DNA from 2 places in the Bradyrhizobium sp. LA6.8 genome. Region 2 is predicted to be linked to the other one. Evidence: riboswitches for the same ligand, from Rfam matches in the RefSeq annotation. Region 2 holds a riboswitch; the other holds the start of a gene.
The links. Region 2 has a riboswitch for S-adenosylmethionine ahead of ABIA90_RS43545 (O-succinylhomoserine sulfhydrylase). Riboswitches for the same ligand answer to the same signal wherever they lie in the genome.
Positions count from the first base shown of each region.

Region 1: another riboswitch for S-adenosylmethionine. It lies ahead of metX (homoserine O-acetyltransferase MetX); the one in region 2 lies ahead of ABIA90_RS43545 (O-succinylhomoserine sulfhydrylase).

Region 1 is NZ_JBEPQQ010000011.1:276,743-285,158, reverse strand. It holds gene ABIA90_RS39110 (alpha/beta fold hydrolase) at 1-476, shown strand, start outside; gene metW (methionine biosynthesis protein MetW) at 536-1,198, opposite strand; gene metX (homoserine O-acetyltransferase MetX) at 1,214-2,416, opposite strand; SAM riboswitch at 2,502-2,581, opposite strand; gene ABIA90_RS39095 (chorismate mutase) at 2,799-3,647, shown strand; gene ABIA90_RS39090 (pyridoxal phosphate-dependent aminotransferase) at 3,684-4,778, shown strand; gene ABIA90_RS39085 (prephenate/arogenate dehydrogenase family protein) at 4,775-5,713, shown strand; gene ABIA90_RS39080 (DUF2125 domain-containing protein) at 5,820-7,004, opposite strand; gene ABIA90_RS39075 (gamma-glutamylcyclotransferase) at 7,115-7,726, shown strand; gene ABIA90_RS39070 (lysophospholipid acyltransferase family protein) at 7,723-8,416, opposite strand, start outside.
Region 2 is NZ_JBEPQQ010000016.1:35,780-44,195, forward strand. It holds gene ABIA90_RS43510 (VOC family protein) at 9-368, shown strand; gene ABIA90_RS43515 (SRPBCC family protein) at 546-947, shown strand; gene ABIA90_RS43520 (hypothetical protein) at 1,048-1,551, shown strand; gene ABIA90_RS43525 (MATE family efflux transporter) at 1,548-2,990, opposite strand; gene ABIA90_RS43530 (hypothetical protein) at 3,153-4,205, opposite strand; gene ABIA90_RS43535 (PAS domain-containing protein) at 4,310-4,723, opposite strand; gene ABIA90_RS43540 (2'-deoxycytidine 5'-triphosphate deaminase) at 4,960-6,096, opposite strand; SAM riboswitch at 6,177-6,256, shown strand; gene ABIA90_RS43545 (O-succinylhomoserine sulfhydrylase) at 6,328-7,524, shown strand; gene ABIA90_RS43550 (SGNH/GDSL hydrolase family protein) at 7,681-8,416, opposite strand, start outside.

The DNA.
Region 1 (8,416 bases), on a different contig from region 2:
ACAACTGGCGCAAGCAGTGCCGCGCCAATGCCGAGCAGCTCGAGACGCTCGGCTCCGCCGAGGTCGCAAAGGTCACGCGCGAGGCGCCGAGCCGGATTCCGTTCCTTGTGAAGGACCCGCGCGGCCACGCCGATTTCTACGCCGCACTGGCGCGCCACGATGCCAAGGGCTCCGCGAACACGATGCGCGGCTTCCAGGGCGGCAGGCCATCGATTTACACGATGCCGGATGCCATTCGAGGTGTGGTAACGCCCGCGCTGATCATCTGCGGCGACGAGGACGATCCCTGCGTCGGGGCAAGCCTGTTCCTGAAGAAGCACCTGCCCGCAGCGGGCCTTGCGATGTTTCCGAAGTCCGGCCACGTGCTCAATCTCGAAGAGCCCGCGCTGTTCAACGAGAGCGTGGAGCGGTTCGTGACGCTGGTGGAAGCCGGGCGCTGGCCGGTGCGCGATCCGCGGTCGCTGGCGGCGCATTAGACTGCCAGCCGCTGTCATTCCGGGGTGCGCCGACAGGCGCAGGCCCGGAATGACGGCAACTACTTCCCCTGCCCGCGCGTGAGCAGAAACACGCCCTGCTCGCCGAACATGTTCCACACCCACCACGGCAATCGCAGCCGCAATGGACGGCCGTAGAGATCCAGCGCCTCGGCGCGCTCCATCTTGACGTGGATCGCGTCGCAGAGCTCGACGAAATCCTTGATGGTGCAGAAATGGATGTTGGCGGTGTCGTACCAGGTCGCCGGCAGATTCTCGGTGCGCGGCATGTGGCCGCCGACCAGGAGCTGGAGCCGCATCTTCCAGAAGCCGAAATTCGGGAACGACACGATGGCGCGGCGGCCGATGCGCAGCAGATTCTCCAGCACGACCCGCGGCTGCCGCGTCGCCTGTAGCGTCTGCGACAGGATGACGTAATCGAAGGCGTCGTCGGGATAATTGACGAGATCGGTGTCGGCATCGCCCTGCACCACCGCAAGGCCCTTGGCGACGCAGCGGTTGACGCCCTCGCGCGACAGCTCGATGCCGCGCCCGTCGATGCCGCGGGTCTCCAGAAGCTGGAGCAAATCGCCCTCGCCGCAGCCGACGTCGAGCACTTTCGAGCCGGGCTTGACCATCTCGGCGACCAGCAGATGATCGGCCCGAAACTGGCCGGACTGCTCCGTCGCAACGCCGCCCAGCGGCAGCACTTCCTGCACAGACATCGCTAGCCGTCCTTGTCAGTCAATCCTGGCGGTGAGCCCGCGCGCCTTCCCTGCCGATTGCAGGAAGGCACGGGCGATATCGAAGAATTCGGGCACGTCGAGCAGGAAGGCGTCATGGCCGCGATCGGTCTCGATCTCGGCGAACGACACCCGCGCGCTCGACGCGTTCAGCGCATGCACCAGTGCGCGCGATTCCGAGGTCGGGAACAGCCAGTCGCTGGTGAAGGAGACCACGCAGAAGCGCGTCTCGATGCCCGCGAACGCTTTCGCCAGCACGCCGCCGTGATCGCCGGCGATGTCGAAATAGTCCATCGCGCGGGTCAGATAGAGATAGGAGTTGGCGTCGAACCGCTCGACGAAGGACGAGCCCTGGTAGCGCAGATAGCTCTCGACCTGGAAATCGGCGTCGAACGAGAAGGTCGGCAACTCGCGGTCCTGCATGCGGCGGCCGAACTTGCGATGCAGCGCGGCGTCGGAGAGATAGGTGATGTGCGCGGCCATCCGTGCCACCGCAAGCCCGCGATGCGGATGGATGCCCTGATCGGTGTAGCGGCCGTTGTGCCAGTCGGGATCGGCCATCACCGCCTGGCGGCCGAGCTCGTGGAAAGCGATGTTCTGCGCCGAGTGCCGCGTCGCGCAGGCAATCGCCAGCGCGGAGTACACGCGCTTGGGATAGGCCGCGGTCCATTGCAGCACCTGCATGCCGCCCATCGAGCCGCCGACCACCGCGAACAACGTGTCGATGCCGAGCCGGTCGATCAGCATCGCCTGCGCGCGCACCATGTCGGGAATAGTGATGACGGGGAAATCCAAGCCCCACACCTTGCCGGTCGCGGGATTGATCGAGGCCGGCCCGGTCGAGCCCATGCAGCCGCCGATCACGTTAGCGCAAATGATGAAGTAATGCTGAGGATCAAGAGGTCGGCCGGGACCGACCAGCGTCTCCCACCAGCCCGACTTGCCGGTGACGGGATGCACGTTGGCGACATGCTGATCGCCGGTCAGCGCATGGCAGATCAGCACCGCGTTGGAGCGATCGGCGTTGAGCTCGCCATAGGTCTGGTAGGCGATCTGGAACGGGGTGAGATCAATGCCGCAATCGAGCCCCAGCGGCTGCTCGGCGCCAAACTGCGCGACCTGCGAATTCGGATGATCCGCCTCATGCGACCGGTCGTCGGCACTGATCGCGGGACTCGGCACGGGCTTCACGCCAACCATCATCGACCTCGTTTGCGGCACCCGTCAGGCTGCCGCTGGAATCAGGCCATGAAAAACCCGGCCTGAACGATAGGTTCGGCCGGGATCGGAAGCGTCCCCGGCCTGTTTAGCGAGTTTTTTAACGTGGCTGCAAGCCGGCCGGCTCAAATGACCACGGAACGGGCAAAAGCTACTGTCTTGGGCGGTTTTCGTCAAGTCACGGTCCGGATTAGCCAAATTCATCCCTGAAAGGCCGGCCGAAAAGGCCCGGTTTCCCTTTGCATTTCTCTTTGCTTTCGCCGCGCCGACTGCCTAATCAGGACGTCGATCGCAGCGGATCCGGCCTCGCCGATGGGCCTTGGCCGACCCGCATTGGAAAGCCTCTCACCAGCATCTCGCAGATATGTCCCAACGTCCGCCCGCGCCACCATCGCTCCAAGAATTGCGCAAGGAGATCGACGCGATCGACGAGGGCATGCATCGTCTCCTGATGCAGCGCGGCGACATCATCGACCGCCTGATCCAGGTGAAGCAGACCCAGGAGGTCGGCTCGGCGTTCCGCCCGGCGCGCGAGGCCGCCATGATGCGTGACATCGTCCAGCGCCATCGCGGCATCCTGCCGCTCGACACGGTCGAGAGCATCTGGCGCGTCATCATCTCGACGTTCACTTACGTCCAAGCGCCGTTCTCCGTGCATGCCGACATCTCGGTGAGCGAGCCGGCGATGCGCGATTCCGTGCGCTTCCATTTCGGTTTCACGGTGCCTTACGTCGCGCATTTCAGCGCGCAGGCCGCGGTCGAAGCGGTGGCGAAGTCCAAGGGCGATCTGGCGCTGGTCTCGGCGACCTCGAGCCGCACGCCATGGTGGCTGGAGCTGGAAGCGAACGGCGCGCCGAAGATTATCGCGCGGATGCCCTTCGTCGAGCGCGCCGACCATCCGGCCGCACTGCCGGTGTTCGCGATCTCGCGCGTCGCCGACAGCGCCGTGGTGACGGAGGTCGAGACCTTCAGCGTGCGCGTGTCCGGGTGGAACGCCGAGGTCGCCCGCGCCCTGTCGCCGCTCGCCGAGATCGTGGCGGTGCCCGATACCGCCTTCGACGGCGCCGCGCTGCTGGTCTCCGTCACGAGCGCGACCAGCATCGACAAGATCAAGGCTGCCCTGATCGAAGCGGGGGCCTCGGTGCGCTCCACGGCCCTCGTCGGCAGCCACGCAACGCGCTATACGGTGCCCTCGACCGGGTCGAAATCGTAGATCGCGAACCGCCTAAAGCTACTTCCGGAGTTGAAGATGTCCCGCCCCGTGCCGAATCCCGGCATTCTCGATATTGCGCCCTACACGCCCGGCAAGAGCCCGGTCGCTGAGCCGGGCCGCAAGGTGTTCAAGCTCTCGGCCAACGAGACGCCGTTCGGGCCCTCGCCCAAGGCGATCGAGGCGTTCAGGAACGTGGCGGCGCATCTGGAAGACTATCCGGAAGGAACCTCGCGCGTGCTGCGCGAAGCGATCGGGCGCTCTTTCGGGCTCGACCCCAACCGCATCATCTGCGGCGCCGGCTCGGACGAGATCCTCAATCTGCTCGCCCACACCTATCTCAGCCACGGCGACGAGGCGATCTCGACCACGCACGGCTTCCTGGTCTACCCGATCGCGACCATGGCGGTCGGCGCCAAGAACGTGGTCGCACAGGAGACCAACCTCACCTGCAATGTCGACGCCATCCTCAAGGCGGTGACGCCGAAGACAAAGCTGGTCTGGCTCGCCAATCCCAACAATCCGACCGGCACCTATGTGCCGTTCGACGAGGTCAAGCGGCTGCGCGCCGGCCTGCCGTCGCACGTGCTGCTGGTGCTCGATGCCGCCTATTCCGATTACGTCTCGCGCAACGACTACGAGATGGGGATCGAGCTCGTCGCCACCACCGAGAACACCGTGGTGACGCACACCTTCTCCAAGATCCACGGCCTCGCCGCGCTGCGCGTCGGCTGGATGTTCGGTCCCGAGCACATCATCGACGCGGTCAACCGCATCCGCGGTCCCTTCAACGTGTCGACGCCGGCGATGTATGCCGCGGTCGCAGCGATCGAGGACACTGCGCACCAGGCGATGTCGAAGCAGTTCACCGAGACCTGGCGCAACTGGCTCTCCGAGGAGATCGGCAAGCTCGGTCTGAAGGTGACGCCCGGCGTCGCCAATTTCGTGCTGATCCACTTCCCGGAAAATGGCAAGACCGCGGACGAGGCCGACGCATATCTCACCAAGCGCGGGCTGGTGTTGCGCGCGCTGAAGAACTACCGCCTGCCGCATTCGCTGCGCATGACCATCGGCACCGAGGAGGCCAACCGCCTCGTCGTCGAGGGCCTGCGCGACTTCATGGCCGGCAAATGAGCACCACCCCGCACTTCCAGCGCGTTGCGCTGATCGGCTTCGGCCTGATCGGCGGCTCGATCGCGCGCGCTGCGAAGCTCCAGGGCTTGGCCTCCGAGATCGTCACCACCGCGCGCTCGGAGAAGACGCGCGCGCGGGTGCTGGAGCTCGGCATCGTCGACCAGGTCGTGGCGACCAATGCGGAAGCGGTGAAGGATGCCGACCTCGTCATCCTCTGCATTCCCGTCGGTGCCTGCGGGCCGGTGGCGCAGGAGATCGCGGCGCATCTCAAGCCGGGCGCGATCGTCTCCGACGTCGGCTCGGTCAAGGGCGCGATCGTCAGGGACATGGCGCCGCATCTGCCGAAGACCATTCATTTCGTGCCGGCGCATCCCGTCGCGGGCACCGAGCATTCGGGCCCCGACTCCGGTTTCGCCGAGCTCTTCATCAACCGCTGGTGCATCCTGACGCCGCCGGAAGGCGTCGATGCGGCCGCCACCGATCGGCTGCGCGCGTTCTGGGCGGCGATGGGCGCCAAGGTCGAGATCATGACGCCGGATCATCATGATCTCGTGCTCGCGATCACCAGCCATCTGCCGCATCTGATCGCCTACACCATTGTCGGCACCGCCGACGAGCTGGCGCAGGTGACGGAGTCCGAGGTGATCAAGTTCTCGGCCGGCGGCTTCCGCGATTTCACCCGCATCGCCGCGTCCGACCCGACGATGTGGCGCGACGTCTTCCTCGCCAACAAGGAGGCCGTGCTGGAGATGCTCGGCACCTTCACCGAGGATCTCGCCAAGCTTACCCGCGCGATCCGGCGCGGCGACGGCGAGGCGCTGTTCGACCACTTCACGCGCACGCGCGCCATCCGCCGCGGCATCGTCGAGATCGGCCAGGATTCGGCCGCGCCGGATTTCGGCCGGCCGCATGCGCAGCTCGGCAAGAAGCCGTAGCCACCCCTCTCGCCTTCGTCATTGCGAGGAGCGTAGCGACGAAGCAATCCAGACTGTTTCCGAGGAGAAAGTCTGGATTGCTTCGCTTCGCTCGCAATGACGGGGATCAATACAGCGGCGGGATCTGGCCGACCTTGACCGGGCCGAGCAGCACGGCGCCGTCGACGAACTTCAGCGGGAAGCTCCTCGCCTTCTTGCCCTCAAGCGTGCTCTCGGTGCCGATCGAATTGATGCCGGCCGCAACGCCGGCATTGGCGTTCTGCTTGATGACCTTGCCGAGGCCGGGAACGGCGCGGTCGAGTGCGCCGAACAGATTGTTGAGGTCCTGCGACTTCACGCCCGGCGCAACGCGGTCGAGGGTTGCCTGCGGCACCCCCTCCTCCAGCATCTTCTCGATGCCGAGCGCCGGGATTACGCGCTCGAGGCCGGTCACGGTCATCTGCAGCTCACCGTCGAGTCGGCCATTGGCCGAGAGCCCGAGCGTGCCGGCCGCAACCGCGATCATCTCGCCCTGCTGGACGCGCGACTGCACGATCTCGATGTGACCGCCGGCGGCCTGGATCTCGCGGAAGCGTTGCGGCCACGGCTTTGGCGTGAGGTCGGAGAGGCCCGTGATCTTCGCGCGCGTGTCCGCCTCGAACGGCTCGGCGAGCAAGGGATGAACGCCCTGGATGCTGCCCCGCGCGACGTGCAGCACGGTCTCGATCACAGGATGATCCGACCGCGACCCGTCTGCGAGGCGACCGTGCAGCTCGACCTGCTTGGCGCGCGCGAGCGGCACCTGCACGCTGCCGTCGAGACGATTGATGACGGGATCGTCGAACACGATGGAGGCGCGATCCGGCACCGCCGGCAGGCCGAACACGCTGCTGCGGCCCTTGCTCCAATTCACCACGAAGGTGTTTTGCGTGACGCCGTCGGTGAGCGTCGCCGGCGCGGAGAATTCGGCGATGACGCGCTTGGGATCGTAGACCTGGGCGACGACCAGGATGTTGTCGAGCTTCGCCGTGAACGGCGTCTTGCTGGCGTTCTGCGACACCAGGGCGACGCTGGCGCCGGAGCACTGGACCTCGAAGCGGAACGGGAAGCCGGCGATCGAGCGCTTGGCGCAATCATAGATGCGGCCGGACTTGGCCTCCTGCGCCCGCCAGGCGTCTGCGGCGATTTCGGCCTGCGAGGCCGCATAGAACCAGAAGCAGCTCCACGCGACGGCGAGGATCAGGAGGATAATGGGGGCGATGAAAAGGCCCCAACGGGGGCGGCGGCCTGTGGCAACGGTCATATCTGACATGCGGCGACCCTTTGACCCCAGATTTTGTCAAATGTAAGCGGGGTTCGGCCGCGCCGAAAGGCCGAGAATTCACTTCGCTTGGGGCCGTCGTTCTGGTAGCCGTGCCCGAAATGTCGGAAATTACCCTCCCCTCCGTCACCACAGCCAAGGGCGACCTCTGGGTGTTCGGCTATGGCTCGCTGATGTGGCGGCCGGGCTTCGAATTCAGGGAACGCGTCCCGGCGCGGCTGGTCGGCGAGCACCGCGCGCTCTGCGTCTATTCCTTCGTGCATCGCGGCACGCCGGAGCAGCCGGGCCTGGTGCTCGGACTCGACCGCGGCGGCGCCTGCCGCGGCATTGCTTTTCGCGTCGCCGAGAAGGACCGCGCCGACGTCGTCGCCTATCTGCGGGCGCGCGAGCAGGTCACGTCCGTCTATCGCGAGGTGATGCGCTCGGTGTGGCTTGAGAACGACGCGCGACAGCGCGTCTCCGCGCTTGCCTATGTCGTCGACCGCGGCCACGTCCAATATGCCGGCCGGCTGTCGCTCGCCGACCAGCATCGCCATGTCGTCCAGGGTCATGGCCAGTCCGGCGCCAACCGCGACTACGTGACGGCAACGGTGAAGGCGATCGAGGCCGAAGGTTTTCGCGACACGCAATTGCATCAGCTCGCGACCATGCTGCATGGTGATGCGCATTCCCTGCACGCGCCGGCTCCCGCAGAAGATCGAGAGAACCGCTAGCTCTGCGACGGCGCGTAGCTCGGCGACGAGCCGATCAACTGCTCCTGCTCTTTCCGGCCCGCTTCGACGAGGCGGCCGGTCGCGTCTTCGATGGCGGTTTGCACGCGCGCGAGAAACTCATCTTTCGGCAGGCCCGATGGCAGCGGATCGAGGAACTCGACCACCAGCGTGCCGGGATAGCGCATGAAAGTGCGGCGCGGCCAGAACAGGCCGGAATTGAGCGCGATCGGCAGGCACCGCACGCCGCAGGACGAATAGATCTGCGCAAAGCCGGTCTTGTAATCGGGCGCGGCGCCGGGCGCCCGGCGTGTGCCTTCCGGAAAGATCACGAGCTGCCCGCCTGCGCGCACCGCGTCGCGCGCCCGCCGCGTCATGTCCAGCAGCGCCTTCACGCCGGCCTTGCGGTCGATCGCGATCATTCCGGTCTTGACCAGGAACTGGCCGAACACCGGGATCTGCATGAGCTGACGCTTGAGAATGAAGATCGGACGGTTGAAGAAGCCCGGCAGCACGAAGGTCTCCCAGAACGACTGATGCTTCGCCGCGATCACCAGCGGCCCTGCCGGGATCTTCTCCTGCCCGCGGAATTCGACCTTGATGTTGCAGATCACGCGCATCAGGAACAGCGTCGCCTTCGCCCACCATTGCGCGACCGTCAGCATGGCGCGCGGCGGCAATGCGAAGGTCGGC
Region 2 (8,416 bases):
AGACGATCATGTACGACCACATCGGACTGCGTGTTGCCGACCTCGACGCCGCCACGCGCTTCTACACCGCGGTGCTGGCGCCGCTCGGCTACGCCCTGTGCTCGAGCGGCGACGGCTATGCGGGCTTCGGGCCGAAGGGCGAGCCGGCGCTCTGGCTGCACCTGAACAAGGGACGCAAGGCCGACGGCGCGCATATCGCGTTTCGCGCCAAGGACCATGATGCGGTCAAGGCATTCCACAGCGAAGGCTTGAAGAGCGGCGGCCGTGACAATGGCGGCGCCGGCCCGCGCAAGGACTATAGCCCGACCTACTACGCGGCGTTCCTGATTGATCCCGATGGCAACAACATCGAGGCGGTTTGCGTGTGAGCGTCGGCCGCCATCGCCTCACACGCTGTCATGCCCCGGCTTGACCGGGGCATCCAGTACGCCGCGGCTTCTCGATTCAATCACAGCGGCCTCTGGAATACTGGATCGCCCGACCAAGTCGGGCGATGACACCTGAGATGATGGCTCGCTTGTTTCTCCAAATTATAGGAATCAACCATGGCCTCCATCCACAACGACATCCCCCTCCCCGTTCCCGCCCGCGACGTCTGGGACGCCGTACGCGATTTCGGCGCGCTGCCTCAGCGACTGGCGCCGGGCTTCGTCACCGCCTGCACGCTCGACGGCGATGCACGCATCGTCACCTTCGCCAATGGATCAGTGGCGCGCGAGGTGCTGGTCGATTGCGACGATGCGCGGCGGCGGCTGGTCTACGCCATCAACAACGAGCGGCTCAGGCATTACAGCGCCTCGGTGCAGGTGATCGCCGAGGGCGAGGCGAACTGCCGCCTTGTCTGGATCATCGACATGCTGCCGAACGAGCTTGCGGCTTACGTCCAGGGGCAGACCAGGGACGCCGTCGCCGCGATACACCGCGCGTTCCCGGCTGTGGCTGCGTGATCTTTCGCACAGAGCCCCGCCCTCGCCGGCCCTAACCATGGCCGCGTGCGTCCGGTTGGCTCCGCTCTCCCGGCGGAGCCACGCACGCGAGGAGCAGGCCATGAGAGGTGCGGATAAGGTGATCTGCCAGGCGGCCGCCGTGCTGCTGCTATTTTCGATCTCGAGCGCGCCGGCAAAGGCGCAGTTCCTCGGCGGCGGAGGCGCCGGCGGCGAGGACATGATGACCCAGATGGCGCCGATGCTGGAGATGATGAAGGCGAAGATGGGCAAGCGCCGCTTCGCCATGCTGATGCAGACCATGGGTCCGATGATGAGCCGCATGATGGAGAACGGCGGCGGCGGGCTCGGCGGCATGATGGGGGGCGGCGGCAGCCTGAGTGGCGGCAATTTCGGCGGTGGCTTCGGCGCGCCGAACTACGGCGACTACACGCCGATGGGCGCAGGCGGCACCATGCCGATGGGGCTCGGCGGCATGGGCGGCGGCGATATCATGGGCATGCTCGGCGGCTCCGGTGGCGGCGACATGATGGCGATGATTCCGCAGCTGATGCGGCTCGCCAATGTCGGCGGCGGTGGCGGCCATCGCCGCCACAGGCACCGCTAATCGGCAGCCGACAGAGCCGGCCTGATCGCAGGCTTGCTCTCGCGCGGCCCCCAGCGTGTCAGCACCACGCTGGAGCACGAGAGCAGGCCGAGCACGACCATCGAGCTGGCGGCCAGCCAGAAGAAGCTCTGCGCGGTGGCGTCGTGCGTCGACAGCCACCAGCCGATCGCCGCGATGTAGATCAGGCGCGCGGTCTGCGCCAGCACCGGCCCGATCACCTTGGCCGCGCCCTGCGACGAGAAATACATCGTCGAGGCGAGCCCGATGAAGGCGTAGAACGGCGCCACCGTCGACAGATATTCATGGCTGGTCGCGCGCACGGTGGCGCTGTCGGTGAAGATGTTGACCCAGAGATCTGGGAACAGCGCGACGAGGCACGCCGGCGCGCCGACGGCGACGAACGCGCTCGCACCGGCGATCCAGGCGATGCGCCGGGCGCGCGCGATGCGGCCGCCCCCGACTGCCATGCCGATCATCGGCACCGAAGCGATGCCGAACGAGAACGCGATCGAGGTCAGCAAAAATTCCAGCCGCGCGCCGATGCCGTAGCCAGCGAGGATCGCAGTGCCGAACTTTGCGAGCATGTGGGTGAAGATCGAGATCGTCAGCACCGATTGCAGCGGCGAGAAGCAGGCGATGGCGCCGACCTTCAGGATATCGAAGAACATCGCCCATTGAACGCGCAGCCCGCGCAGTTTCGGTACGATTCGGGCGCGGCCGGAGAACAGGTACCAGCCCATCACACAGATGTTCATGGAATAGGCGATCAGCGAGCCGGCCGCGACGCCGCGCATGCCGAACTGCGGCACGGGCCCGAGCCCGAGGCCCAGCGTGCCGCCAAGCACGACCTGCATGACCGCGGAATTCAGCATCAACAGCGAGGGCAGCTTCATGTTGCCAGTGCCGCGCAACACGCCGGCCATGGTGTTGAGCAGCCACGGCAGCACGGCCCCGCCAAAAAACACCTGTGTGTAGGCGACCGCATGCGTCAGCACATCCCCGCGTCCGCCGAGCATCTCCAGCACCTTGGGCCCGAAGATCAGCATGCCCAGCATGAAGACGAGGCCGAAGGTGATGCCGATCAAGAGCGCATGCGCGGCGAGCGCGCCGGCGCGCTCGCGATCGCCTGCGCCGAGCGCCCGCGCGATGGCCGACGCCACGGCGCCGCCCATGGCCCCGCCGGACATCGTCATGGTCAGGATCACTGTCGGAAACACCAGCGCCATTGCCGCCAGCGCTTCGACGCCGAGCCGGCCGATATAGGAGGTCTCCGCGATCACCACACAGGTGCCGGCCGACAGCGCGACCACGTTCGGCCAGGCGAGGCCGAGCAGCGTGCGCAGAATCGGCCCGTCCATCAGCGCGCTTCGTACCGGCCGCGGAGGCGGCGGCAACGGACGCTCTTGTTCATCGACCGGGATTTCGGCGATGTCGGACATGTCCTCTCCCGGGCGCAGGCCATTCGCGGCGCGGCAATGCGTAGGTGTGCCAATAAATTTCTTCGCGCGGAAGGCGCGGCGACAGGCTTAGCACGGCAATTGCCGATTCCTCCTGCGCCGGATGCAGGCGTGCCCTGCGGCAGCGCATTTCAAGTGGTGGAATTACTCAATGGTCCACACCAGCGGCGGCCGACCGCCCGCTGTCGGGCGCAGGTGCACGCCGATGTGCCGCCCGCATCCGGCAGCGAGCCCCTGGAACAACCCTTCCAGCACCCTGGTGCAGGCGCGATGATAGTCGGCGACGTCATCCATCAGCTTCCAGCTCTGCTGGCGAAATTCAAACGTGCCTTCTGATGCCGTCGTCTCGGCAGAGTCATCCTGCGCGGCAAACAGCGCATTCAGGAACGCTGCGAACTCGCTGGCGCCACCGCGGCGCATGGACAGCGCTGCCGCGACCTCGTCAAAATACTGCATCCCAATCAGCTTGCCGGTGAGGTGCAGGAGATAGCCGGCGTCTTCCGGGCCGAACAATTGCACCATGACGGGCGCGGCGGTGCGCACATATTCCATCGCGTAGTTGCGGTAGGCTTTTTCCAGCCGCGGCTTCGGCCAGCTCGCGACGGGCAAGGCAGGCGCGGTCTTGGCGTCGAACAACGGCGCTTCCAGATGGCGCGCGAACACCAGGCGTTGATCCAGCTCGAGCGGGTGGTCGTACTGATGATAATAGCCTTCGAGCCCGTCCTGACCGTCGACGCTCTGCTTGGTGCAGACGAAGCCGAGCCTGGTATCGCCGAGCGCGACGCCATTGTTGGCGTGCCAGCCGCGCAGCATCGCGCGCGAGACCTCGCCCGGCACGCCGCAGATCGCGGTGCCCTTCCAGATCCAGCGCGGCGGCGGATAGCGGATCCAGGCTTTGTGGTCGCTCTCATACATGTACTCGACATGCACGCCACCGATCCAGTTGGAGAGATAGTGATATTGCGCGGCGGCCACCGCCGGCGGCAGATGACTGAGACCGAGCTTTTCGAGCCCCGGCAGGAAGCGCTCCTGCTGCTGGCGGCGAAACACGCGGAAGACGAATTCGGCGGCATCCGCCGTGCCGCGCCGCGTGACGACGGTGAGGATGAGGCCGGTGAAATAGGCGTGATAGAGGTCGGCGACCGCACGCCAGCGCTTCCATTGCGCTTCCTGTGCTGCGTCTGTTGCGGCGGTCATGTTCGCTCCCGATCGTTGTTTTGATCGAGTGTGTCACTGCGCCCTGTACGAGGCAACCTGACGCTCAAGCAGAGCGCCCTGCACGCCAGCCCGTCAATTCCGCATCACGAATTTTGCGCAAGCCTGGCCGCGCGCTCGCGCTCGACGCGTTCGGTGACGTCGCGCGCCATCGCGACCGATCCGACCACGGCACCACCGGCATCGCGCACCAGCGCGAAGGTCATCTCGATATAGAGCTTGCGTCCGCTTTTGTGCAGCGCGCGGGTCAGCGTCGGCTTGCCCGCAAGCTTCATCGCCCCGGTGGCAAGCGCAGCTTCGAAGCCCTTCCAGTGCGCGGCGCGCAGATGTTCGGGAATGATCAGATCGAGGTTCTGGCCGAGCGCTTCGGCGGCGGAGAAGCCGAACAAGGCGGTCGATGCACGATTCCAGCGCGTGATGGTGCCAGAGCGATCCGAATAGATCAGCGCGTCCGCGACGTCGTCGAGGATTCTTGCGTCGAGTTCGGATTGAACACTCATCTCGCCACCTCGCATACAGCCCGGATTTCAGCTTGCATCCCGACACACATTCGGTGTCATCGCCCGACTTGCCGCCTTCGCTAAGGCTTAGGCGGCCGAGTGAGTTCTTGGCCCGGCGAAGCCTTGGCGGAGACGGGATCGGGCGATCCAGTATTCCGAGACGGCAGTAGGTAATCGAGAGGCTGCGGCGGACTGGATGCCCCGGTCAAGCCGGGGCATGACAGTAGGGTGTGTAGCTACACCCGAAAATGCTTCGATAGTTTGAGGCCCTGCGCCTGGTAGTTCGAGCCGATGCGCTGGCCGTACATCGCGTCGGGGCGCGCCAGCATCTTCTCGTAGACGAGGCGGCCGACGATCTGGCCGTGCTCGAGGATGAACGGCACCTCGCGCGAGCGCACTTCGAGCACCGCGCGCGATCCCTGCCCGCCAGCGCCGGCATAGCCGAAGCCGGGATCGAAGAATCCGGCATAGTGCACGCGGAACTCGCCGACCAGGGGATCGAACGGCACCATCTCCGCGGCGTAATCGGGCGGCACCTGCACAGCTTCCTTGGAGGCGAGGATGTAGAACTCGCCGGGGTCGAGGATCAGGCTGCCGTCGGGACGCGCCGAGATCGGCTCCCAGAAATCCTCCACCGCATAGCCGGAGCGGCGGTCGACGTCGACGACGCCGGTGTGGCGCTTGGCGCGATAGCCGACGAAGCCGTTGGCCTTCTCGCCGGAGAGATCGACGGAGACGGCGACGCCGCCCGTGAGATCAGCATCGTCGAGATCGACGAGACGCTCGGTTGCATGCAGCGCCTCGAGCTCGTCGATGTTGAGGATGGCATCTCCGGTGCGGAAGCGCACCTGGCTCAGGCGCGAGCCCTCGCTGACCAGCACCGGAAACGTCTTCGGGCTGATCTCGGCGTAGAGCGGGCCGTGATAGCCGGCGCCGATCATGTCGAAGCGGCGGGTGCCGTCGGCGATGACGCGGGTGAAGACATCGAGCCGGCCGGTCGAGCTTTTCGGGTTGGCGGCCGCGACGATCTCCGGCGGCAGCGCCAGGCTTTCCAAGAGCGGCACGATGTAGACGCAGTTGGTCTCCAGCACCGCGCCATCGGCGAGGCTGAACTCGTGCAGCTTTAACTCGTCGATGCGCTCGGCGACGGTCGCGCCGGGCCCCGGCAGAAAGCTGGCGCGAACGCGATAGGCGATGTCGCCGAGGCGAAGGTCGAGGCTCGCCGGCTGGATCTGGCTTTCGACGAAGTCATAAGCGGGCAGGATGAGGCCCGCCTTCGCCATCGCCGCGATCATGCGGTCGGGCAGGATACCATTGGCGTCGGCGGCAACCGTGAAGCTCAACCGGGGGTCCTCGTCAGGGGTCAAATGCATCCGGACATGCGGGAAATAGCAGCCTTTTACGGCTATCCGATGGACGCCTTGACGGAAAGGCCATTGCGGAATATGAGCATCACTTATCCCGTGGTGATTTGAGCCGGCCGGCTTGCAGCCACGTTAAATAAGTCGCTAAACAGGCCGGGGACCTCTGTGATCCCGGCCCGTGGAAGTTATCCAGGCCGGTTTTTTTGTGACCATTTTCGATGGTCACGCAGAGGAGGTCCTATGTCGAAGTCCCCGGCGTCCACCACGCAATACCGTCCCGAAACCCGCCTGGTCCATTCCGGCACCCTGCGCTCGCAATATGGCGAGACGTCGGAGGCGCTGTTTTTGACCCAGGGCTACGTCTACAACAGCGCCGAGGAATGCGAGGCGAGGTTCAAGGGCGAGGACCCCGGCTTCATCTATTCGCGCTATTCCAACCCGACTATCTCGATGTTCGAGCGCCGCATGATCGAGCTCGAAGGCGCCGAAGCCGCCCGCTCGGCCGCGACCGGCATGGCCGCGGTGACGACCGCGATCCTGGCGCCGCTGAAGGCCGGCGATCATGTGGTGGCCTCCCGTGCCCTGTTCGGCTCGTGTCTCTACGTCATTCAGGATCTCTTGCCGCGCTACGGCATCGAGACCACACTGGTCGACGGAGCCGATCTCGACCAGTGGCAGCGCGCCTTGCGGCCGAACACCAAGACGTTCTTCCTGGAGAGCCCGACCAACCCGACGCTCGACGTGCTCGACATTCCAGGGATCGCCGAGATCGCGCACAGCGGCGGCGCGCGGCTCGTCGTCGACAATGTGTTCGCGACGCCGATCTGGCAGAGCCCGCTCGCGCTAGGGGCCGACGTCGTGGTCTATTCCGCGACCAAGCACATCGACGGCCAGGGCCGTTGTCTCGGCGGCATCATCCTGTCGTCGGAAGCGTTCATCGCCGAGCACATCCACAATTTCATGCGCCAGACCGGCCCATCGATCTCGCCGTTCAACGCGTGGGTCCTGCTGAAGGGCCTGGAGACTCTGGGCGTGCGCGTGCGTGCGCAGACCGAGACGGCGGGACGCATGGCCGACGTGCTGGCGAGCCATCCGAAGATTTCGCGGCTGGTCTATCCCGGCCGCGCCGATCATCCGCAGGCAGATCTCGTGAAGAAGCAGATGCGCGGCGGCTCGACGCTGGTCGGCTTCGAGGTCAAGGGCGGCAAGCAGGGTGCGTTCCGCGTGCTCAACGAGCTCAAGCTTGCAAAAATCTCGAACAATCTCGGCGATGCCAAGAGCCTCGTCACGCATCCGGCGACCACGACGCATCAGCGCCTCAAGCCGGAAGACCGCGCCGCGCTCGGCATCAGCGAGGGCTTCATCCGCTTCTCGGCGGGGCTCGAGCATGTGGATGATCTGATCGAGGATCTGACCGCGGCGCTGGAGAAGGCGTGAGGGCTTCACGAGCTCGGAATCGTAGGGGGGCAAAGCGACTTGTCCGCCGTAGCTCGAAGAGCGAAGGCGGAAGCGTGCCCACCATTCACGATCATATCGCCGATAGATGGTGGGCACGGCGCGCGAAGGGCGCGCCGTTGCCCACCCTACGGAAGCTCACATCGGCCGATACGTTCGCACGTCCGCGGGCACGTTGACGCCGAGCTTGATCTGGCCGACGGAGCGGATGATGTCGTCGCCGAGGATCTGCGCGAAGCAGGCATAGCCCCAATCGTTCATATGCAGGCCGTCGGCGATCACGAAACTCTCGACCGGGATCGATTGATTCTCGTGCCAGTCGCGCATCACCTCGAAGCGGGGGAAGATGCCGACGTGACGGAGCTCGGCGACCTTGCCGAGCAGGTGCACCATCTTGCCGGCGCTCTCCTTGCGCTGGTTGACGGCTGGCGAATATTGCGGATCGACCAGCACGATGTCGGCGCCGCCAGCGGCCTGGATGCGGGAGATGCCGTCCTCGACCATCTTGGCGGTGTCGCCGGGATCGAGATTGCGCAGCACGGCGTTGGTGCCGACCTGCCAGATCACGAGATCCGGATGCACGTCGATCACCTCCTTCTGGAGGCGCTTCATCATCTCGGGCGCGTCCTCGCCGCCGACGCCGGCGTTGATCACGGTGATGTCGGCGGTCGGATATTGCCGGCGGAGCTGCGCGGCGAGACGGTTCGGATAGTTGAAATCGGGCGAGCTCGCGCCATAGCCTGCCGTCGACGACGAGCCGAACGCAACGATCACGACGGGTTTGCCGGCGACGAGCTTGCCCGCGACATGCGGCAGCGAGCCCATCGCCTTCGAGCCACCCTTCGGCGTGAGGCAGGGCACGCGGCTGAAAATG